Regions from separate parts of the Rhodococcus rhodochrous genome, predicted to be linked through region 4. Evidence: riboswitches for the same ligand, from Rfam matches in the RefSeq annotation. Region 4 holds a riboswitch; each other region holds the start of a gene.
What was found. A riboswitch is a leader RNA that binds a small molecule or an ion and turns the genes downstream of it on or off. The one in region 4 is predicted to bind thiamine pyrophosphate.
Positions count from the first base shown of each region.

Region 1: another riboswitch for thiamine pyrophosphate. It lies ahead of C6Y44_RS06210 (ABC transporter substrate-binding protein); the one in region 4 lies ahead of C6Y44_RS07690 (3-oxoacyl-ACP reductase).
Region 2: another riboswitch for thiamine pyrophosphate. It lies ahead of thiC (phosphomethylpyrimidine synthase ThiC); the one in region 4 lies ahead of C6Y44_RS07690 (3-oxoacyl-ACP reductase).
Region 3: another riboswitch for thiamine pyrophosphate. It lies ahead of thiO (glycine oxidase ThiO); the one in region 4 lies ahead of C6Y44_RS07690 (3-oxoacyl-ACP reductase).

Region 1 is NZ_CP027557.1:1,300,568-1,306,460, reverse strand. It holds gene C6Y44_RS06245 (serine/threonine-protein kinase) at 1-59, shown strand, start outside; gene C6Y44_RS06240 (magnesium transporter CorA family protein) at 106-1,158, shown strand; gene C6Y44_RS06235 (hypothetical protein) at 1,187-1,363, opposite strand; gene C6Y44_RS06230 (CsbD family protein) at 1,483-1,680, shown strand; gene C6Y44_RS06225 (hypothetical protein) at 1,867-2,064, opposite strand; gene C6Y44_RS06220 (hypothetical protein) at 2,285-2,431, shown strand; gene C6Y44_RS06215 (hypothetical protein) at 2,439-4,211, opposite strand; TPP riboswitch at 4,541-4,637, shown strand; gene C6Y44_RS06210 (ABC transporter substrate-binding protein) at 4,620-5,687, shown strand; gene C6Y44_RS06205 (ABC transporter permease) at 5,665-5,893, shown strand, end outside.
Region 2 is NZ_CP027558.1:203,773-209,665, reverse strand. It holds gene C6Y44_RS25835 (HpcH/HpaI aldolase/citrate lyase family protein) at 1-719, shown strand, start outside; gene thiC (phosphomethylpyrimidine synthase ThiC) at 1,391-3,148, opposite strand; TPP riboswitch at 3,147-3,256, opposite strand; gene C6Y44_RS25825 (ArsR/SmtB family transcription factor) at 3,399-3,737, shown strand; gene C6Y44_RS25820 (substrate-binding protein) at 3,753-5,168, shown strand.
Region 3 is NZ_CP027557.1:4,262,429-4,268,321, forward strand. It holds gene C6Y44_RS19680 (ABC transporter ATP-binding protein) at 1-697, opposite strand, end outside; gene C6Y44_RS19685 (hypothetical protein) at 766-1,308, opposite strand; gene thiG (thiazole synthase) at 1,400-2,185, opposite strand; gene thiS (sulfur carrier protein ThiS) at 2,178-2,390, opposite strand; gene thiO (glycine oxidase ThiO) at 2,387-3,451, opposite strand; TPP riboswitch at 3,448-3,560, opposite strand; gene thiE (thiamine phosphate synthase) at 3,589-4,278, shown strand; gene C6Y44_RS19710 (NUDIX hydrolase) at 4,344-5,198, opposite strand; gene C6Y44_RS19715 (hypothetical protein) at 5,336-5,893, shown strand, end outside.
Region 4 is NZ_CP027557.1:1,645,594-1,651,486, reverse strand. It holds gene C6Y44_RS07700 (serine hydrolase domain-containing protein) at 1-1,040, shown strand, start outside; gene C6Y44_RS07695 (LLM class flavin-dependent oxidoreductase) at 1,124-2,428, opposite strand; gene C6Y44_RS07690 (3-oxoacyl-ACP reductase) at 2,428-3,192, opposite strand; TPP riboswitch at 3,247-3,338, opposite strand; gene C6Y44_RS07685 (stealth family protein) at 3,600-5,096, shown strand; gene C6Y44_RS07680 (phosphodiesterase) at 5,093-5,893, opposite strand, start outside.

The DNA of each region.
Region 1 (5,893 bases), 350 kb from region 4:
TCGGGTTCGTCGACGAGGTGCTGCGATTGGTGAACACCGAGCATCGTCCTGTCGTGTGACCCCCGCGGCGGGACGTGGTGTGAACCCCCACGGCGGAGACGTGGTGTGAACACCGCATGTTGCGGGGATCCTGCCGAGGTGACGGACCGATACGACAACTCCATCCGGACCCGGCGGTGGGCCCACGGGAAACTCGTCGACGAAGGTTTCCCGCTGTCCGCTGTCTCGGAGCATCTCGCCGATCCCGAGGCCTTGGTCTGGGTAGATCTGTGGGATCCCGAACACGCCGCTCTGCTCGAACTCGCCGAGGAATGGAACCTCGACCCGCATGCCGTCGAGGATTCGCTAGCACACGGCGAGCGCACGAAGGCCACCCGCTACGCCACCCATACCTTCCTCACGGTCTACGCGACGCACCTGTTTCCGGATTCCGAGGACGCGGATCAGGCGCACGAGTCCCGGCTTCGCACCACGCGGATCTCCGCCTTCGTCCTGCCCCACGGCATCGTCACCGTTCGCCGCGGCACTCCGTTCGACATCGACGAGGTGGTACGTAGGTGGGACGAGAACACCGACCTGCTGCAGTACGGGCCGGGTGCGCTGATCCACGGCCTGCTCGACACGGTCGTCGACGGGCAGTTCGAGACCATCCAGGAACTCGACGACGCCGCCGAGGACCTCGAGGACTGCCTCTTCGAGGACGGTGCCTCCACCCGGCAGATCCAGCGACGCGTCTACCGGCTCCGCAAGGAACTCGTGCAGCTCCGGCGGGTCGTGCTGCCGATGCGCGAGGTCGTCAACGCCGTCCTGCGGACCCGCGCCGAGAGCAACCACCACCCCGAGCTCGACAGCTCCTACAACGACCTCTACGACCACGTGATGCGTGCTGCGGAGTGGACCGACTCGCTGCGCGAGATGGTGAACACCGTCTTCGAGACGAACCTGTCGCTGCAGGACGCGCGCCTGAACATCGTCATGAAGAAACTGACGGGATGGGCCGCGATCATCGCCGTCCCCACGGCCGTCACCGGCTGGTACGGGATGAACGTGCCCTATCCCGGAGTAGGCGAGGCGTGGGGACTGATGAGTGGGGTCGGGATCATGGTCGTGTCGGCGATCGTGCTGTACGTGCTGTTCAAGCGCCGCGACTGGTTGTGAACCCGCGTTGCTCGGTGAACGGCTCTGTTCAGAGGAAGACGACGAGCAGCACGACGATCACGACGACCACCGCGACGGCAGCGATCACCGCACCCGCCGAACGCCGGCGCTGCACCGGCCCGTCGCGGACGAGTTCGGGATCGGCGTCGGGCGCGTCCCCGATCGGGTCGTTGTTCTCGGGACCGGAGTTGGTGGGATGCGACATCGGTCTCCTCCTGGCTGTCTGTGTCGAAGTCTGACACGGACGAGTCGGTCGTGTTCGGTTTCAGGCTGTTCGGGCCGGGTACTCCGTCAGAGCAACGTTCGATGACACAGGAGGACCCCATGGCCGACTTCGTCGACAAGGCAAAGCACAAGGCAGAAGAAGCGGGCGGCAAGATCAAGGAGAACACCGGTCAGGCGACCGGCGATCGTGATCTCGAAGCCGAGGGTCGCGGCGATCAGACCTCCAGCGGTCTGAAGCAGGCAGGCGACAAGGTCTCGGATGCCGTCGAGAACGTCAAGGACGCTTTCAAGAAGTAGCCCCTGAACTGCGCGGTGCCGGTAGTTGCGACTACCGGCACCGCGCTGTTGAGGTGCTTGGCACCGCACAGTCGAGGTGCTCGGCACCGCGTCGTGGAGGTGCTCGGCACCGCGTCGTTCGTCCGGGTACCGCACCGAGCTGTGCCGGTGCGTGCAGCACCCCGCTCTCACGGGGTGCTGCCGGGACTACTTCGAGGAGGTGCCTTCGGTGTCGTCGAAGAAGTGCCAGGTGCCGTCCTGCTCGTTCTGCGCCTCCATGCGCCAGCCGAGTTCGCTGTTGTCGGCGCGCTGGTCAACGAACCAGGCGTGCGCGTCGTCCGCGCTCTCGATTTCCTTGGTATCCACGACGTTCCCGGTCGGGTCGATCACTCTGTAGGTAGCCATGCCGAGTGTCTTCCCACGCGACTCGCCGGTCAAACGTCGCGCGAACCTTCTGGTGTAGGGTGGAGTCATCGTTCGGCTCGCACATGATGAGCAACCTCGCACCACAGTGCCCGAAGGTTCCGAACCGGACGTGAGAGTTCCCCGCCGCGTGTACCGCGGCCCCTCTTCTTCGCACTGCCCGACGGCCGGGGTCTACCCGGCCGCACCCGAAAGGACGGCCATGAGCCAGAACAAAGAATTCGACAATCCTCTCTTCCTCGCGCCCACCACTCCGGAGGCCGACGCCGAGACCGAACCCGTCACCGCTGTCGCCGAAGTGAGCGGCCCCCACGACTACACCTCGATCTTCTCCGCGCGCGGCGCCTGATCCCGCCTCATCCGACTGTGAAGCTTCCGCCTCGGTCGGCTGCAAAGTCGGCCAGCGCCTGCGACACCTGCTCGGGCCGCCCGTCGTTCTGATCGGCGGCCGCCGTGAGCACATCGAGGTGGTTGTATCCGGGCAGAATCCACCTGCGTTCGTTCGGATGATCCGTCTCGGGCAACGAGATACCTCCGTTCGCCACCAGCGTCACCACAGGATTGCGCGTGACACCGTCGCGGTGGAGATGACCTTCGAAGCGGGTCGCCGATGCGAGGTCGAACGGAAGCCTCGACGGGAAGTACCACTCGGTGAAATCCAGTGGTGGCTCCGACAGATTCCGCGCCAGCTCCGCGATCGACGTCACCTCGTTCCCCTGATCGGTGTACCGCGCCTCGTCGGGTGACGACGCTCCAGTGCTCACCTCGTCGTAGTCGAGCCACCGGTAGACGACTCCCGGATCCGCGAAGACCGCCGGCGACGCCTTGAGCGCATCGCCGAAGAATCCCGACCCGAGCACCTCCGGCGTGGCGGGAACAGGAAACAGCTTGTCGCGCACGGGTGCCCCGGTGATGAATCCGACGCTCGCCTGCAGGAACCCCAGCGGTTGCGAATTGTCGTCGAGGATCGCGCCGAGCACCGCCTCGTTGGTCGCGTTCAACGTCCGCACGTCCGGGTCGCCCGTCGCGAACATCGCGTAATCCCTCGCCAGCAGAGTGCGCAACGTCCAGTCGATGTTCGGGTTGTCCGGCATGCGCGGGACGATGCCGTCGATGCCGTCCGGGTCGAGCCGTGCCGCGAGCCCGGTGAGTGCGAGCAGATTCGTCGTCTCCGGGTTGATGACCGCGGGGAGCGCGAGCACCGGCGACGCAGTGGAGATCGATCCGGACAGCGCATCGAGCGGAGCGGACACCGTGTCGGGCAGATCCGGGAGCGCGCCCCGGCCGGGGAAGGGCGCTCCGGCTCTGATCACCGTATCGAGCGCGAAGTACCCGCCGCACTGGTTGTAACCGGCGTCGTCGATGGTGGCGGGATCTCCGTCGAAGTCCCATTCCGCGAAGTAGCCGGTGATGAAACCACCGAGAGAATGTCCGCCGCACAACACTTTCCGTTTCCGCAGTTCCGGGTCGGGAAGTTCGTGACGCAACAGGTCGTACTGGTCGCGCAGCGTCTGCTCGAGTCCGACCTGCGAAAGCCACGCGACGTCGGCGCCGCTCGCATGGCCGGCGAATCGTCGCCCGTCCACTTCAGCACCGCGGAAGTAGTAGTCGGTCGCGGTGTCGAGCGAACCCGTCCGCAGCGCCGCCCGGGTACCGGTGTGGTCCTCGAGGCAGTTCGATCGCCGGTCGAGTGCCCAGAACTCGACATGGGCACCACGGGCCGCGGCCGCGACGACGGTGTTGCGCGCGACGCTCTCGAACGCGCCCGCTCCCTCGAAGATCCCGGGCTGGGCGACGAGGATCCGGTCGGCGTCGGCCGAACTCTCCGGTCCGTCGGCCGACCGCCACCGCAGATACGACAACCGGTCGCACGCGGCGGGTCGCGGTCCCGCTTCCGCCGGCAGCGGCGCGGGTATCGACACCACGGACCCGAGCACCTCGCCGGCCAGTGGCGCCGACGAGGTGTACGGCATTTCGGTGCGTCCGGTCGGCTCCGACGCGGTGCGTCCGGTCGGCTCCGACGCGGTGCGTCCGATCGGCTCCGAAGCGATGTGTCCGATCGGCTCTGCCGACACCACCGATGCCGTGAGCACACTTCCCATCACCGCCGCAGCCAGTGCTGCGCCCATCCTTGCGCGCATCCCATCCCCCGATCGGTTCGTGCGTATTGAACACCGTTGCGGGAGTCGGGTCTACGGAAACGGCAGAAGAAAGGACCCGTCGGAGTTCACCGACGGGCCCTTCATCGTCCACGCAAGGGGGAGGCGTGCGCAGACCGATGGCCTGCCGTTCGGGGGAGGTGACAGGGACCATCACTCGAAGAGTCGGGACCTTCGACCCTTCCGTTACGGGTGAAATGTGAGGGTGACACCCTGACCTGGACTTTTGCGTAACTTCGGGTCACATCTTCCGTTCTGCTCCCGTCCCGGTGGTCCCAGGAGGGCATGGTGCTAAGGTCGCCCGTGACACGGGGTGCTCCGCACGAGCGGGGCTGAGATCACACCCGTCGAACCTGATCAGGTAATGCTGACGAAGGGATGTCCCGACATGACCATGCCTGTACCCACATCGATCCGTCCCCTGCCCGCGCAGTGAAGGCGCGGCGGACTCTCGCCGGACTGCTCACCCTCGTCGCCGCACTCTCCGCGGTCGTCGGGTGCTCGTCCGATTCCGGGAGCGACACCATCCGATTCGCGTTGGACTGGACGCCCAACACCAATCACACCGGCCTGTACGTGGCGCAGCAGGAGGGTCTGTTCGCCGATGCGGGTCTCGACGTCGAGATCCTGCCGTACAACAACGCGACCCCCGACACCCTCGTCGACGCCGGTAGCGCCGAGTTCGGGATCTCCACGCACGCCACATCGACCATCGCCAGAGCTGCGGGTTCCCGGACCGTCGCGGTCCTCGCACCGCTGCAGCACTGGGCGACGGGGATCGCCGTGCGGGCCGACAACGCCGAGATCACGCGGCCGGCGGATCTCGACGGCAAGACCTTCGCGGGCTTCGCGAACCCCGGTGAGGACGAGATGCTCGCCGAGGTGATCCGCAACGACGGTGGTCGCGGTGAGTTCGAGAATGTGACGCTCGGGACGTCGTCGTACGAGGCCGTCTACTCGTCGACCGCCGACTTCACCGTGTCGTACCTGGCGTGGGAGGGCCTCGAGGCCGAGCACCGCGGCCTGCCCATGCGGTACTTCGGTTTCACCGACTACGGCTTCCCCGACGCGTACGCGATCGTCGTCGACGGCAACGAGGACTGGATGACGGAGAACCCGGAGCAGGCACGCGCTTTCGTGCAGGCGCTGCACCAGGGTTACCGGATCGCCGCCGACGATCCCGACCGCGGGGCCCGGGCCCTGATCGAGGCGAACCCCGGGGCCTTCCCCGACGAGGAACTCGTCTACGAGAGCCAGCGCATGCTCGCCGCCGAGTACATGCGCGACGCCTCCGGCGCCGTCGGGGTCCTCGACGCCAGGAAATGGTCGGGCTATGCCCGGTTCCTCTACGAGAACGGCCTGCTGTCCGGACCCGACGGCAGCCCGTTGACGACCGAGCCCGACTGGTCGACCTATGTCACCGATGACTACCTCGAAGTCCGATAGCACCGGCCGCGCACGTCGACTCCTTCCCGCCCTGCTCGTCGCCGGGGCGCTGGTCGCGATCTGGCAGACGTACGTCGTGGTGAGCGGTATCCGCCCGCAGGTGTTGCCCTCCCCCGCACGCGTTCTCACGCAGGGGTGGGCGCATCGCGTCGACATCGCCGGGCACGCCTGGTCCACACTGCAGGTCACGCTCGTCGGGTTCGCCG
Region 2 (5,893 bases), on a different replicon from region 4:
TGCCCTACAGGAAGAAAACATCTGCACGGACAGTTGCGGCGCTGTGGCTTCGCGACAGAGTCGGCTGGGTCCGAGTCAACGACGCTTCGACCCGTGAACTTGCACTCGACCTGGAAATACTCCGCGATTCCCCGGGCCTTACCGGAATTGTTCTTGCAAAAACCGAGAGTCCGCAAGACATCGACATCGTGTCTGCCGCACTCCCCCATGTCCCGATCGTCGCTATGGTCGAAACTGCTTCCTCGCTTCGTCAGGCCGACCGTATCGCTGAATGCTCACCGGTCGTGCGCTTGGCCTTCGGCATCAGAGACTTCTGCAGCGACCTCGACATCGATGGGACACCAGAAGGCCTGGCGTATGCACGCTCGACCCTCGTCATCGCCAGCAAGACGGCGGAAATCGCAGCGCCTATCGACGGCCCGACCGCTGCGGATGATCGGGATACCGTCGCAGCCGACATCGACACAGCCAAAAAGTTCGGCATGACCGGAAAATTGTCGGTTCGGGCGCGTCACGTCGACACGATCAACGAGAGATTCTCCCCGTCGGCCGATTCAGTCTCACAAGCGCATGCCACTATCGCCGAACTCGGCCCCTGCGGGGAGAACATCGAGACGGGAGCCGATCGGCCGCGCTTCATCTCAGCCACTGCCGTGCTTTCCAGATCTCGGTACTTCGGCCGCTTGGAGGCGACCAAATCCGCCTCTCTTGCCCAGTAGTCGGCGCGTTCACGCTGCTCTGATCGGCACCGTCAACGCTGCAAGGGTCTCGGGTGCGGTGTACCTGCCCGGGTCAAGAACCCGCAAGGCATCATCGAGAAGACTGAATACACCTGGCTGCTCGACTACTACCCGCTCCGCGCGGAGATGGTGGACAACGCCGCCGCGCGAGGTCGACGCCGAGCGAATGCGGGATGGTCCGGACGCGTTCCAGCGCGTGTGCAGCGACCGCCGATCCCGGAAGCAGAATCGACCGGGGCGACGATCACGACCGCTCTTCCGAGACGGCCGCCTGCCCGGCAACTACTCCTCGGTGCCTCGAAGCTGAGCGAGTCACAAGTGCAGGTCACCCCCCGATTCGGCAGCGAGGTGGGCGATGTCGTCACCGCCTCGCCCGCCGGCACCCGATCACTGCTACAGCGGACCCCGCTCACACATGGGCACTTTCGTTGAGCACGAGTGGATACCGCCGCTGAATCTCATTCCCCTCGTGCTCGAACCCGGACGGTCGCCGGCACCGCGAAACCGCACATCGATGCCGCCTCCGTCCTCGACCACCTTCGTCATCGCGACACAACGCCACCCGGCAGAGCAAGTGCGGGCGTGCGTCACGCCGCTGAGGGCGTTGCGTCCGTGTCCTCCCGTCACCTGGACTCAACGCCCCTGCGACCTCAGTTGTCCTGTGTCACACGCTTACTTTCGGAGGACAGGACAGTAGGGGCATCCAAATACACCGTGCTGCCGGCGGCCCTGAACTGGTCGGACATATGTTGCATCCCGGCGACGGCGGCCTGGTCGGCGGCGTCACCGAACCTGGTCCGGATGTCTTGGGAGATACGCATCGAGCAGAACTTCGGCCCACACATCGAGCAGAAGTGCGCCGTCTTGGCCGGTTCAGCCGGAAGCGTCTCGTCATGGAACTGCTCGGCCGTATCCGGATCCAGCGACAGAGCGAACTGATCCCGCCACCGAAACTCGAAACGCGCCTTCGACAACGCGTCGTCACGCTCGACGGCACCGGGATGGCCCTTGGCGATGTCGGCAGCATGAGCGGCGATCTTGTACGTGATGACCCCGGTCTTCACGTCGTCCCGATTCGGCAGTCCCAGATGCTCCTTCGGGGTGACGTAACACAGCATCGCGGTGCCATGGCGGGCGATCTCGGTGGCCCCGATCGCGGAGGTGATGTGGTCGTAGCCCGGAGTAATGTCGGTCACCAGCGGCCCCAGGGTGTAGAAAGGCGCTCCATGACATAACTTCTGCTGACGCTCCACATTTTCCCGTACCCGATGGATCGGGATGTGGCCAGGGCCTTCGACCATCACCTGAACGTCGTGAGCCCAGGCACGGGTGGTCAGTTCGGCAAGGGTGTCCAGTTCAGCGTACTGCGCGGCGTCGTTGGCGTCGGCGATCGACCCCGGTCGCAGCCCGTCCCCGAGGGAAAATGCCACGTCGTAGCGGGCGAAGATCTCACACAGTTCGTCGAAGTGGGTGTAGAGAAAATTTTCCTCGTGATGGGCGAGGCACCAACCGGCCATGATGGACCCACCTCGGGAGACGATGCCGGTGAGCCGCTCGGCCGTGAGCGGTACGTAGCGCAGCAGCACTCCGGCGTGGATGGTCATGTAGTCCACACCCTGCTCACACTGCTCGATCACGGTGTCGCGGAAGATCTCCCACGTCAGCGCATCGGCCTGGCCGGCGACCTTCTCCAGAGCCTGGTAGATCGGCACCGTGCCGATCGGCACCGGGGAGTTGCGAATGATCCACTCTCGGGTGGTGTGGATATCTTCGCCGGTGGACAGGTCCATCACAGTGTCCGCGCCCCAACGGGTGGCCCAGCGCATCTTGTCGACTTCGTCGACGATGGAGCTGGTCACCGCTGAGTTGCCGATGTTGGCATTGATCTTCACCAGGAAGGACTTGCCGATGATCATCGGCTCGGACTCGGGGTGGTTGACGTTGGCGGGGATGATCGCCCGACCCGCCGCCACCTCCGAGCGCACCAGTTCCACGTCGCAGTTCTCCCGCAGCGCCACGAACCGCATTTCCTGGGTGATGATCCCCGCCCGGGCATAGTGCATCTGCGTGACCGTCCGGCCTGTCTTCGCTCGCACCGGGACAGGTCGGGGCCCCTTCCACTCCCGGGACGCCTCTCCACGCCGCACCGCCGAGCGGCCATCGTCGAGCAGATCCCGTTCTCGCCCCGGGTAGTGCTCGACGTCGCCGCGAGCAGCGATCCAGTCGGCGCGCGTCGGCGGGAGCCCGACCAGCGGATCGCTATCGGGACCTGCAGTGCGGTAGACCTGCAGCGGCGGGTTCGGCACCCCGCCGGGAGAGTCGTTCAAGCGGATCTCTGTGACAGGTACACGCAGGTCGTGTTCCTCGTCGTGGACATAGCTCAGGGCATGCGAATTGGGTGCACTCATCGGAATCGTTCCTACTTCCTTCGCCGGCATTACCCGGGCAGGTTCGACGGTCGCAGGCTGCCTCAGCCCGATCTCAGCCCCTGCAATAGGGCTCCCGTGGGGACGGCACAGACCCTAACACCCGGCTTCTCCCGCTGCAGATGTAGCTGGTCCGGTCGTCGGAGCGGTGCGAAGTCGGCCCGTCCTGTACGAGCTACGAGGAGGTACTCTTCTATATGTCATTGACTGTTGACTCGAGGAGATCGGGATCTTGTCCGCACAGCTGGCCTTCGATGCCCTCGCCGACCCTGTACGGCGAGCCATTCTCACTGTGCTGGCAGAGCGTGACGAGTGCAGCGTCAACGAACTGGTCGACCAGATCGACAGCGTGGGACGCACCGGCGTCTCGAACCACCTCCGGATCCTGCGGCACGCGGGCCTGGTCACCGAACGTAAGGCCGGACGCTTCCGTTTCTACTCGATCGACCCGGCCGGTCCCGCACGCGATGTCATTGCAATGTTGCAGGAATTGTTCCGAGGAGCCCTGTCAGATGCCGTCGAGGCCGCAGACCGCACCGCTGCCACCGACACAACCTTGCGACGTGCATAGCTTCCAGGAAACACGGTGACCCAGCTCGTACTGCACGCCGAAGAGTGGACCGCATCCCCACCCTCGGTGGCCTACAGCCTTTTCGGAGCAGGCGACGAGGCGGGATGGCTCTTCGGCGCGGTATGCGATCGGGTCGAACCCGGCGCTGCCGTGCGTATGGCGGTCCACCTCAGCGGTTCCGGCGCAGAACCGGTCGAAATCCTCGGCCGTATTGCTGCCGCACGTCCGCATGCGTACCTCGATATCGTGCACGACCAGCCCTGGCGAGGGCGTATCAAACTCCGTTTCGAAGCCGCAAACGGTGGTACGAGGGTTCGGCTCATCGCCGAACTCGACCAGCCCGGATTGGAATGGTTGATGCGGCGTCGAGGGTTCCCTACCTCTCGAAACGCCTCTTCCCATCCCCGTCTGGGATTGTTGACGTCGAAATCCGGACCCGGCAGCCTCTTCGCCACCTCGATTGACAACGCCGCCATGCTGGCACTGGAGGAAATCAATGCCGAGGGCGGTATCCACGGCAGTCCAGTCGAGTTGATCGTGGGTGATGACGCCACAGACCCGCAGACCGGCGTCATGGAAGCGCGACGACTCGTCCAGGCAGGCTGCCGGACCATTCTGGTCGCCGCCACATCGGCTACCTACACCGCCGTTGCCGAGGCGCTCAGTGATGCACCCGTGCTGCTGGTACAGCCGGTCATGAACGAAGGAGGGCGCGGCGATCGTCTCCGCCTCCAGCTCGGTGAGCGGCCGGACGACCAGTTGGCAGCAGCCGTGAAACCACTCATGCGGATGGAGGGGGTGCGACGATGGTTTCTGGCCGGCGACGATTATTGTTGGCCCCGTACGACACACGGCCTGGCACGCCAACTGTTGCCTCGGTACGGCGCCGGAGTCGTCGGGGAAAAGTTCGCGTCTCTGGGAACTCGTGACTTCGCCCCGATCATCGAATCGATCCAGAAATCGGGTGCCGACATCGTACTGTCGACCTTCGTCGGAGCTGATGCTGTTGCGTTCGAGCGGCAATGCTATGCAATGGGATTGCGGGATCAGTGCATCACTCTGGCGCCCGCCTTGGAGGAGTCCACGCTGACGTACATCGGCGACGAAGCGGCCCGTGGCCTCTACTCCGTCTCGGGGTACTTCCAAGGATTACAAACGGAAGGTAACGCCTCGCTTCTGAAGAGGTACCGGGCGCAATTCGGTCCTTGGGCACCGCCGCTGTCGACGTTGAGCGAGTCTGTGTTCGAGGCAGTTCACATATGGTGGCAAGCGGCCCGGAAAGCCGAGGATAGCGAGCGGATCGCCGCGGCAATGCGTCACGGCGAGTTTCAGCTACCGCGGGGCACCGTCACCTTGAGCGAGGACCGACTCAGGCAGCAGCTCCATTTGACGAAAGCGACCGGCACAGAACTGTATCCTGCCCTCGGATGAGTTGAGACCTCGCTTGCTGATACCGAAGACCAGGGCATATGCCTGGTCATATCGGCGTGCTCGCTCCGTCTGCAGTTTCGTTCCCGGCCGGACGGATGCGCAACCACCGAGCGCAACTCGGGGTCGTCTGTGCATCAGCGTCGCCAGGATTGCTTCCGGCTACGCTCGGGTCCCGCGTTACCGCCATTCGACGCGATGTCGATCCCGGTCAAGGCGACAATGACAGCTGCCAGATCCTCCTCTGTGGGATCGGGACCGGTCGCGGAGGTCGAGGCTTTCTGCGAGATCTGCTTCCCTCTCGGGGGTCGTTCTGACTTCATTCTTCGCCTTCCTTTGTGAACGTCTCTCTGCGACACTTCCGGCCACAGTCAGCATCTTTTGAGATAGCTCCGAATGCAGACGGTTCACGATTCGTTCCGGGGGCTCGACGAACGTCTTCCAGTCTCCGAAACAAACAGCAGTGTGGTCGAATTTGTGGCCGTCAGCGCGGTTGAGCCACAGAGTGAATGCGCGGCAATCGAACTCAGATTATCGGGCCATTGCCCCACTGTCCACAGCGCGTGAGCGCGATACACGTGGCAATAAAGAATGACTACCAGTACGCTCGTGCCGACACAGGCGAGTGCGGCGCTCTATTGCAGGCAACCCACACACCGGATAGGTCTCCACGATCGTACCTCCAGACGGATGGTGGGGATGTTCACTTTCTCTCTGGAGCTCCCTGG
Region 3 (5,893 bases), 2.6 Mb from region 4:
GCTCGTCGAGCTGCGGGCTGCGCACGACGACGAACGAGTCGGAGGCGCGGTCGACGAACGCCTTCACCGAGGTGTCGGCGATGAGCCGTCCACGGCCGATGACGATGAGATGTTCGGCAGTCTGCGCCATCTCCGAGAGCAGGTGGCTGGACACGAGCACCGTGCGGCCTTCCGCGGCGAGCGCCTGCATGAACCGCCGGATCCACACGATGCCCTCGGGGTCGAGGCCGTTGACCGGTTCGTCGAACAGCAGCACGCGCGGGTTGCCGAGCAGTGCGGCGGCGAGACCGAGTCGCTGCGACATGCCGAGCGAGAAGCCGCCGGCGCGCTTGCCCGCAACCTCCGTCAGACCCACCTGGCGCAGCACTTCGTCGACGCGCGAGGCGGGCAGACCGTTCGACGCGGCCAGCCACGCGAGATGCGACCGCGCCGACCGGTTGGGATGCACCCACTTCGCGTCGAGCAACGCCCCGACAGTGGTGAGCGGCCGTGTCAGCTCGCTGTACGGCTTCCCTTCGATCAGTGCGGTTCCCGAGGTCGGCCGGTCCAGCCCCAGGATCATGCGCATCGTGGTGGACTTCCCCGCGCCGTTGGGGCCGAGAAAGCCGGTGACGATGCCGGGACGGACCGTGAACGTCAGGTCGTCGACCGCGGTCGTGGACCCGAAGGTCTTGGTCAAGCCGGTCACTTCGATCATGCGCACCACCCTACGTGCGGCTCCGGCGAGCGCATCCGATCACACACCCCGGAGCCGCACGCGGTGCGTCAGGGGACGAAGACCTCCGTGGTGACCGGGATGCTCGGTCGCTCGGTACGCATCGTCAGGGCGACGCGGCCCGGTCCGGGGAACACGTGCATGAACAACGGCCGGGTGCTCGTGTGGAAGGCCGGCACGAAGCGGGTCTCCGTACCGCGGGCACCGGTGTCGAGATTGTGCCAGTCGAAAGCGACGGTGACGTCGCAGTTCAGGATGCTCGGCGTCCACTCGCCGAGAAGCGAGTAGCCCTGCGTGATCCGCAGTTCGATCCCGTGGGTGGCGCCCGCCACCGAGTAGATCGCGTAGGACTCGTCGAGCGGGCCGTCGAAGGCGGTTCCACCCGCGCGCACGATGCCGGCGCAGATGCCGTCGCCCAGTGTCAGCACGGGAGGCGTGGCCAGCTGCGTCATCTCGCACGTCCTCGGTCCGGTGTTCGACCGGCTCAGCTGGCACGGCTCCTGGGCGCCTGCCACGCCCGGTGCCGTGACGGCGACGGCGACACCCATGAGCCCGGCAGCCGCGGCGGAAAGGATTCGGTGTGCAATTGTCATGCCCGGGGATCGTACATACCGATCGGTATCCCGTCGCGCGATAATCGGAAAACCCCTGAACACGAAGGTGCTCAGGGGTTTCCCGTAGCGGTCACGGCTCCATCGGCGAAGATGCCTGGGCCCAGAAGCGTTTCGGGATCCGGCCGGCGTGCCGGGCACGGAATCCTGCTTCGACCGCGTGCTGCATGGCCGACGCCATCAGCGCCGGATCCTTCGCGCGGGTGACGGCGGTCGCGAGCAGCACGGCGTCGCAACCGAGTTCCATCGCGAGCGCCGCGTCGGAGGCGGTTCCGATTCCCGCGTCGAGGATCACCGGCACACCCGCAGCCTCGACGATCATCTCGATGTGGTGCGGGTTCGAGATACCGAGGCCGGTCCCGATCGGCGAGCCGAGCGGCATCACCGCAGCACAACCGACGTCCTCGAGGCGTCGCGCGAGGACGGGATCGTCGGTCGTGTACGGCAGGACGACGAAGCCGTCGTCGACGAGTTGTTCGGCCGCGGAGACGAGTTCGATGGCGTCGGGCAGCAACGTCCGTTCGTCGGCGATGACCTCGAGCTTCACCCAGTCGGTCTCCAGCGCCTCCCGCCCGAGCTGCGCGGTCAGCACGGCCTCCTTCGCGCCGCGGCACCCGGCGGTGTTCGGCAGCGGTTCGATGCCGAGGCGGCGCAACAGGTCGAGGACACCGGTTCCGGAGGCCGCGTCGACGCGGCGCATCGCGACGGTGGTCAGCTCGGTGCCCGACGCGACGAGCGCCTCCTCGAGCACGGCCAGGTTCGCCGCGCCACCGGTGCCGGTGATCAGCCGCGACCCGAAGGTGCGGCCGGCGATGGTCAGCTGCGGCAGGTCGGCGCCGGGATCGTGTGTGTCAGCCACCCTGGACCGCCGTGAGGATCTCGATGCTCGCTCCGCGCGTGACCGGCTCCGACCAGCGGCCGCGCGGGCACACCACACCGTCGACGGCGACCGCGATGCCCTTCTCGGGCAGACCGAGCTCGTTCAGCAGCTGCGACACGGTCGGGGCCGCGTCGTAGTACTTGTCCTCACCGTTGACGGTGATGCCCACGGACACGTTCGTCATCCCACACTCGCTTCCGTAATTCGTCCAGGACAGGCGTATTGCGCGTCGGCCAGCGACCGCCCACCGAGTTCGGCGAGCACCGCGTCGACGGTGAGCGGCGTGAGCAGCACACCGTTGCGGCCGTGGCCGGTCGCGGCGACGACACGATCGGAGAGCCGGCCGATCAGCGGCAGGTTGTCGGGGGTCATCGGACGCAGGCCCGCACTCGCCTCGAACAGTTCGTACTCGCCGAGCGCCGGGAAGATCCGCTCGGCGTCGGCGATCAGATCGCGCACCCCGGCCACCGTGACCTGCGTGTCGGACGCCTCGTACTGCGTCGCGCCCACGACGAGACCGTCGTGGCGGGGCACCAGATAGGCGGGGCGGCCGTGGACACTCGCGCGCACGGTGCGCTGCGGCGGCGGGGTCGCGCCCGGCCGCACCCGCAGGCGCAGGATCTCGCCCTTGACCGGACGGACCGGAAGCCCCGGCCACAGTCGCGCCGACGCCGAGCCGGCGGCGAGCACCACCTGATCGTCGGGCAGGTCGGCGAGGTCGTGGACGGCGGCGTCGGAGAAACGCACCCCGGCCCCGGTGGCCGCGACGCGCAGGGCGTCGACGAGCGCGCGGTTGTCGACCGACGACTCGGTGGGCGCGAGCAGTCCGAGACGCACCTTCGGGCCGAGCGACGGCTCGAACTCCCGGATCTCCGCACGGGAGAGCAGACGCATCTCGTGCCCCCGCTCCCCGACCCACTCGGCGACGGTCCGCAGGTCGGCGGCGTCCGCCGCGTCGAGCGCGACGGTCAGCGATGCCTCGGCGGTGAACACGTCGACGCCGGTCTCCGCGCGCAGTGCCTCCGCGAATCCGGGCCAGCGGTCGAGCGAGGCCGCACCCAGGGACAGCACGTGATCCTCACCGGGCCAACCCTCGGACAGCGGGGCCAGCATCCCGCCGGCCACCCACGAGGCGCCGCTACCGGGATTCGGGTCGTGCACGGTCACGATGTGCCCCGAGCGGGCTGCGCGCCATGCGATCGACAGCCCGATCACTCCGCCACCCACGACGGCCACAGTTGCCATTGGTCCACCTCACTCCCTGCGCCGGCATGATCCGGGTCAGGTCATAACGGTCGGGGCCGGCAGGCCCCCTCTCAGCCCCGCGAACCTCGGGACTCCCGTGTCGTCACACTTTCTGCCTAGAGGCTACCGTCTTGGTCGTGACCACCTATCGCGGCAACCATCCCGACCCGCGCGGCCGCCTCGCGACCGCCCGGTTGTACCTGTGCACCGACGCTCGCCGGGACACCGGCGACCTCGCACGGTTCGTCGAGGAGGCCCTCGCCGGTGGGGTCGACATCGTCCAGTTGCGCGACAAGGACTCGGCCGGCGAGAAGAAGTTCGGACGCCTCGAGGCACGCGAGGAACTCGCCGCCCTCGAGATCATCGGCGAGGCGTGTGCACGCCACGGTGCGCTCCTCGCCGTGAACGACCGCGCCGACATCGCGCTCGCGTCGGGCGCCGACATCCTGCATCTCGGTCAGGGCGATCTACCGGTGCGGCACGCGCGGCAGATCCTCGGCGACGAGATCGTCATCGGCCGCTCGACGTCGAGTCGGGCGCAGGCCGCGCTCGCCGACATCGAGGAGGGCGTCGACTACTTCGCGTCCGGGCCGGTGTGGGACACCCCGACCAAGCCGGGACGGACCGCGGCGGGGCTGGAGGTGACGCGCGAGGTCGCGCAGTCGCAGCCGGCACGACCGTGGTTCGCGATCGGCGGCATCGATCTCGAGCGGCTCCCCGAGGTGCTCGACGCCGGGGCCACGCGGGTCGCGGTGGTCCGGGCGATCACGAAGGCCTCCGATCCGCGCGCAGCCGCGGCAGCACTGAAGGCCGCACTGCCGGCCTGAAAGGCGGCGGAAGACCGCACGCCGGCCTGAAAGGCGGGTAAGACCGCACTTGCCGGCTTGAGGCGTTACAGCCAGCCCAGCACGGCCGAGGGCGACATCGCGATCGTGCCCTCGGGCAACCGTGCGCGCAGGCCGCGATCCGCGGTGACCACGACCGTCACCCCCGGATCCACCACGGCCGTCGCGGTGGAGGCCAGCCGGGCCAGTTCGTCGTCGCCGCTGCCGTCCGCGCTGTGCACCGGGATCCGGACGTCGTCGATCGTCGCGTCGCGGGCATGCCCTTCGAGGACCGCTTCGACGCGGGGGACCCAACCGAACGTCCCGTCGGGAAATTCGACCGTGCGGGGCAGGACCGCGGCGAGGTCGGCGAGCAGGGCGCTCGTGGCGCCGGGGCGGTCGCGCCACCATCCGGTGGGGCCGCTCGCACCGAGCACGTTCGCGGTGTCGAGCAGCATGCGTACCGGTGAGGTGCGCAGCGACGGCCACGCCTCGGCGAAGCCGCTGTGCAGCGCCATCGCCTCAACCTCCGGTTCGGGCACCCAGCGCAGTTCGGTGCTCTCCTGGTTGAGGCTGGTCACGAGCGTTTCGGTGGCGTCGGCGACGACGGTGGTGTAGGTCCATCCGCCCGCGAGACCGGAGGTGACACGTTCGGCGCGCACCGTCACGGCCGCGACATCGATGCCGGCCTCCTCGTGGGCCTCCCGCACGGCGGCGTCGACGGTGCTCTCGTGCGAGTCGCGGGCTCCGCCGGGAAGTGCCCAGGTGCCACCCTGGTGCGACCATGCCGCCCGATGCTGCAGGAGAACCGCGGGGCGACCGTCCGCGAGCGGAGCGCGCAGCAGCAGACCTGCGGCACCGTGTCGTCCCCAGCGCTTCTCACCGTCCGGTCCGACCGCCCAGCCGTCACCGTCTCCACGCATTGCGTCCGCCTCTCCGACCCGCCCTCGTCCGGGCCTGTGCCCGGTACCGGATCCCCGCCGTCCGTGGACGGCAACAATACCGCCGGGCTGCTTATATGCTCCCCTCAGACCGCTCGACACGAGGAAGGGAGTGCCCGGTGGACGTACGGATCACCCCTCCCTTCGCTCCTGTCGAGAGCCACATCCGCGACGACGCCGATACGGACACTCCGGACGCCCGGTTCGACGACGCCCGTGCCCTGCTGCGATCCACGCCGGTCCGGTTGGTGGTCCTGGGGGTGGTGCTCACCGTGCTGCTCGTCGCCTCGGCAGCGGTCTCCGCAACGATGGTGTCCGGCAGGCAGGCCACCCACGATCGTCTCCTCGCGTCCATCGAGCCGCTGGCCAGCGCGGCCCAGAATCTCTACAGCGCGCTGTCGGTGGCCGACGCCGCCGCCGTGACGGGCTTCATCTCGGGCGGACTCGAACCGGAGGCGGTGCGCAGTCGCTACATCCAGGCGACCGACGAAGCCGCGGAATATCTCGTCATCGCAGCGACCGGACTGACCGACGCCGACCGCGAGACCGCACACAATCTGACGGAGATCGGGCGACTGCTGCCCGTCTACACGGGCCTCATCGAGACGGCTCGCACCAACAACCGCACCGGGCATCCGGTCGGCGCCGCATATCTCGGCGAGGCGTCGCACCTGATG
Region 4 (5,893 bases):
CCACCATCGACGCCGACGACCCGATCTCCGCCGACGATCATTTCCGGATCGGGAGCAATACGAAGACGATGACGGTGACCGCCGTCCTGCAGCTGGTGGAGGACGGTCGCCTGTCGCTCGACGACCCGATCTCGAAGTACATCGACGGCGTCCCGAACGGCGACACGATCACCATCGCGCAGCTCGCCGAGATGCGGAGCGGCCTGTACAGCTACACTTTCGATCCGGAATTCAACGCGACGCTGGACCGCGAACCCGAGAAGGCGTGGACGCAGGAGGAGCTGCTGCAGATCGCGTTCTCCCAGCCCGTGAACTTCCCGCCCGGAGAGCAGTTCGAGTACAGCAACACCAATACGGTGCTGCTCGGACTCGTCATCGAGCAACTGACGGGCATGCCGGTCGCGGAGGCGTTCGACGAGCGCATCTTCGTTCCGCTCGGGCTGGGGAACACCTCGTTCCCCGCGATCGATGATGCCTCGATCCCCGACCCACATCCGCAGGGCTACATGTTCGGCACCAATGTCTCCACCATCGATACCTTCGCGCTGCCGGAGGACGAGCAGGCCGCCGCGGTCGCGGGGACGTTGAAGCCGAACGACGTGACCGACGACAACCCGTCGTGGACGTGGACCGCGGGCGCTGCGATCTCCACCGTCGACGACATGACCACCTACGTGAAGGCGCTGGTCGGCGGTGGTCTGCTCGACGAGCAGATGCAGCAGACCCGGCTCGACAGCGTGCAGTCGGTGGGCGGCGGAACCGCAGGCTACGGCCTCGGCATGGCACAGTTCGGCCCGTTGCTCGGACACGACGGTCAGCTTCCGGGCTTCATGACCTTCATGGGCCACGACCCGGAGACCGACCTGACGATCGTCATCGCGACCAATCTGTCGACGGTGCCGTCGGGTGAAGGTTCGGCGCTGACCCTCGTCAAGGGCATCCTGCCGATCTTCTACGGTTCCGGTTACCAGCCGCCGGGCGACCCGGCACGGGCTCCCGGAGCGGAGGAAAGCACACCCGCGCCGACGCCGGGAGGCTGATCGTACCGACCGGCTCGAGAGCGCGAAACGGTCATCGGTGCACGCTACAACCCGCTCCGATGACCGCTTCGCGCTCTTCTCCGCTACGGCGACTTCAGACCGAGCGAGTCGCGCAGGGTCGAGCCGGGATACTCGGTCCGGAACAGGCCACGACGCTGCAGTTCCGGGACGACGAGGTCGACGAAGTCGTCGAGCGAATCCGGATAGGCGGGGCACATCAGGTTGAAGCCGTCGCAGGCGCCCGCGGTGAACCATTCCTCGATGCTGTCGGCGACGGATTCGGCGGTGCCGATCATGGTCGCGTGACCACCACCCGCGGCGAGGTAGCCGAGCAGCTCGCGCAGGGTGGGACGACGGGTCTCGATGATGCGCTGCACCGTCGCATAGCGACCCTGCGGACCGCTGAACTCCTCGATGGGCGGCAGGTCGGCGACGGGGGCGTCGAGGTCGTGACCGGTGTAGTCCTGACCCGTGAACACGCCGAGCTGGGTGATGGCGGCGTCGACGTCGAGGAGCGCATCGAGTTCGGCCTTCTTCGCCCACGCCTCCGCTTCGGTGCGACCGACGTAGGTGACGAGTCCGGGCAGGATGGCGACCGTCCCGGGATCCCTGCCGGCCGCGGCGATCCGCGCACGCAGGTCGGTGACGTACTCGAGCGCCGCGGTCATGTCCCACGCGACGGAGTAGACGGCCTCGGCGTGACGGGCCGCCAGGTTGCGTCCGGTCTCCGAGGCGCCGGCCTGGAACAGCACCGGACGACCCTGCGGGCACCGCGGCACGGTCAGCGGACCGTCGACGCGGAAATGACTGCCCCGGTGATGGATCGGGCGGATCGCGTCGGAGTCCAGGAAGCTGCCACCCGCCCGGTCGACGAGGACACCGCCGTCACCCCACGAATCCCACAGAGCGCAGAGCACCTCGATGAATTCCTCGGCCCGCGCATACCGTTCGGCGTGCGGAGGCAGGGCGTCGAATCCGTGGTTGCGCGCTTCCTCGTCGAACATCGAGGTGACGATGTTCGCGCCCACCCGTCCCCCGCTGATGTGATCGAGCGAGGCGAGCATCCGTGCGGCATGGAAGGGCGTGAAGAAACTCGCGGAGACGGTGGTGACGAGACCGATGTGCTCGGTCGCGCGCGCCATCGCCGACAGCGCAGTCAGCGGTTCGAGGAACCAGGTGGTGCCTGCCGTGTACTTCGGGTTGACGCTGTGACCGTCGGCGAAGAACACCGCGTCGAGGCATCCCCGTTCGGCGGTGCGGGCGAGTTCCTCGAAATACGTGATGTCGCCGATGCGTCCGGCCGCGGAGTCGGGATGCCGCCACGCCGACGAATGATGCCCGACGCCGTAGAGGAAGGCGTTGAGGTGAAGGGTGCGTGGTCCGGCCATCAGTTCATCACCAGTCCCCCGTCGACCACCAGGTTCTGTCCGGTGACGGCCCGCGACCAGTCGGAGGCGAAGAACAGCACCGCCGCCGCGAAGTCCTCGGGCGTGGTGACCTTCCGCAGCGGCGTCGACGACGCGATGAGGTCGAACACCGCTTCGGGGGTCGCCGACGATGCGTCGGTCGTGCGCAGCAGACCGCCGGAGACCATGTTGACGCGGATCCCGTCGGGGCCGAGGTCGGCGGCGAAGGTGCGGGTCAGCGACAGCAGCGCGGCCTTGGCCGCGGTGTAGTCGTGGTACGGGACGACGGGGTGCTGGAACAGGTTGGTGCCGATGTTGACGATGCTGCCGCCACCGGCCTCGCGCATGCCCGGCAGAGCCGCCTGGATGATGTTGACCGCGCCGCCGACGACACCGTCGAACTGGGCTCCGAACCGGTCGTATCCGATCTCGTCTGCCTTGGGCCGAGCGTCGCCGTTGAAGGAGAAATCGGGCAGGGCGTTGTTGACGACCGTGGTGACGGGACGTCCGAAGTGCTCGCGGGCCCGGGTGAACAGCGCTTCGACGTCGGCGCGGTCGGTGACATCGGCCTTCAGCGCGACCGCCCGCTCGGGTCCGATCTTGTCGGCCAGTTCGTGAGCGCCCTCGCCGCTGCGCCGGTAGTCGAGGACGACGGCGGCTCCTTCGTCGGCGAACGCCTGCGCGATGCTGCGGCCGAGGCCGCGACCGGCGCCGGTGACGAGGACGACCTGGTTCTGCAATGACATCTTCTGTGCCTTCCCTGTGTGGGGAAGGGTGCGTGAGGGCGACAGACCTGTGGCCCGGCGCCGGCTCGGCATCCCTTCGCTCGCATAATCGAGATCAGGTTCGACGGGTGTTCTCTCAGCCGTTTCCGGCACCCCGTGTCGAGTCCTGCGGACAGGCTACACGGCACCGGTTCGGCCTTCGAGAGCCGGCAGGGTCGGCGTTCACAGGATCGTCACATCGCCTACGCGAGAACTTAGCTCAGATCGGCGTTAAAATGGGCCATTCCTGCCCCGACTCGTGAAAGGAGATTCCGACGCACACGCCGGCCCCCCACAACGCTCCCTATGTCTCCCTTTCTCAGCAGGTCGGAGACGCTCCGCCGATCGGCCGCGCCACCGTCCGCGGCCCCGCGAGGCATGAGGAGGTGGTGTGGTTCGAGGATCGCTACGCCATCCCGATCACCACCACCACGCCCGACGAGGCTCGGATCGAGGACGTACTGTTCCTGCGCCGCGTGCTCGACCGGGCGCGTATCGACTACCTGCTCGTGCGCGACGACAGCGACCGCCCGATCCTGGCGGTCGACCGCCAGGATCGGAAGAGGCTGCGCGCCGCTCTCGTCGAGGGGTGTGCCGACGAGCCCTTCTACTCGAAGGCCGTCGGTTCGAAGCGGCGTCCCGTCCCGGTGGCGGACGGTCGGCTCTCGCGCGACAGGAAGGACCGGGTGTTCCGGCTGTTCCGCCCGCGGGTCGAGCTGACCAGCGGGCTGCGGTACGGCGCGTCGAACGGGGTCGACATCGAACTGTGGACCTACACCGACGACGAGGTGATCATGCCTCGTCCGAACGCTCTCACCCGCACGGTCGCCCTGCGCGACGAGATGCGCCGGACGACGGTCGAGCGGTACGGACAGCTGTGGCCCACGATCGAGGGCATGTTCGACCGCCATCCGGGCGACATTCCGTTCGAGATCGACCTCGTGTTCTCGTGGGTCGACGGGTCGTCGAAGTCGTTCCAGGCCAAGCGCGCGAAGCTGATGCAGAACTATGTCGTCGGCGAAGGTGACGACTCGCCGGCGCGCTACCGGCAGATCAACGAACTCAAGTACGCCCTGCGTTCGGTCCACATGTACGCGCCGTGGGTGCGGCGGATCTTCGTCGCCACCGACTCACCGCGACCGGCGTGGCTCGCCGACGATCCGCGCGTGACCTTCGTGCGGAGCGAGGAGTTCTTCGCCGACCCGTCGGCACTGCCCACCTACAACTCGATGGCGGTCGAGTCGCAGTTGCATCACATCCCGGGATTGTCCGAGCACTTCCTGTACTCGAACGACGACATGTTCTTCGGTCGCCGGGTGAGCCCGAGCCTGTTCTTCTCCGGCGGGGGCGTCGGCAAGTTCATCGAGTGCGACGTGCGGATCGGTCTCGGCCGAAACAACGCGTCGCGCAGCGGATTCGAGAACTCCGCGCGCATGAACCGCAAGCTTCTGCAGGACCGCTTCGGGGTCACCATCACTCGGCACCTCGAGCACACACCTGTCCCGTTGCGCAGGTCGATCATGGCGGAGATGGAGCGCGAGTTCGCGGACGAGTTCGCTGCGACGGCGGCGAGCCCGTTCCGGGCGGCAGACAACATCTCGGTGACGAACTCCTTCTACCACTACTACACGCTGCTGACCGGCCGCGCGGTGCAGCAGACCACGGCGAAGGTGGAGTACGTCGACACCACCGTGAAGTCCGGTCTGCGACATCTGGACACGATCCTGGCGCGTCGCAATCTCGACCTGTTCTGCCTCAACGACGGCAGCGCGCCCGAGGTCGACCTGGAGCTGCGCACCGCGAAGGTCACGCAGTTCCTGGAGCGGTACTACCCGATTCCGGCGCCCTGGGAGACCGACCACCCGGGCCGACCGGACGTCGGCTAGATCCGAACGGTGAGGTCGGGGTTCTCGGGGATGCGGATGCCGGCCTCGGCCAGACACCGCGCCGCGTCCTCGGCCGTGTGGGGTTGCCCGGCGGTGGCGTAGCTTCCGCTGGGCACCACGGAGTGCACGATCGTGTCGGGATAGACGTGCACGAGGTTGAAACCCTGCGCGCCGTCGTGCCCGCGCTGCGAACCGACCGGGACGTTCAGGTCCTGCGTGTAGCAGGTCGACGAGGCGACGGACACCGGGATGCCCGCGAACGTGGCCGAGGTCGAGTAGTGCAGATGACCGCCGAGGATGGCGCGGACATCGGTGCCGCGCAGTACTTCGGCCAGACCGGCCTGGTCGCGCAGTTCGACGAGGACGGCCATGTCGAACACGCTCGGCACGGGCGGATGATGCAGTGCGAGAACGGTACCGAAAGGCGAGGGTGTCGCGAGTTCGTCGGCCAGCCAGGCGAGCTGGTCGTCGGTCACCTCACCGTGGTGGTGGCCCGGGACCGAGGTGTCGAGGCTGACGATCCGAAGTCCGCCCACGGCGTGGACGGCGTCGATCGGTGCGCCGAGGGGCGCTTCGTCGAGCAGCTCTTCACGGAAGGTCGCGCGGTCGTCGTGGTTGCCCATCGCCCACACGATCTCGGCGTCGAGTGCTGCGGCCAGTGGTTCGACGAGTCCGCGGAGCTTGCGGTAGGCATCGGGCTGGCCGCGATCGGCGAGGTCGCCGGTGAACACCAGGGCGTCGGGTCGGACCCGGGAGGCACGGATGTCGTCGAGGATCAGCCCGAGGCGGGTGTCGGC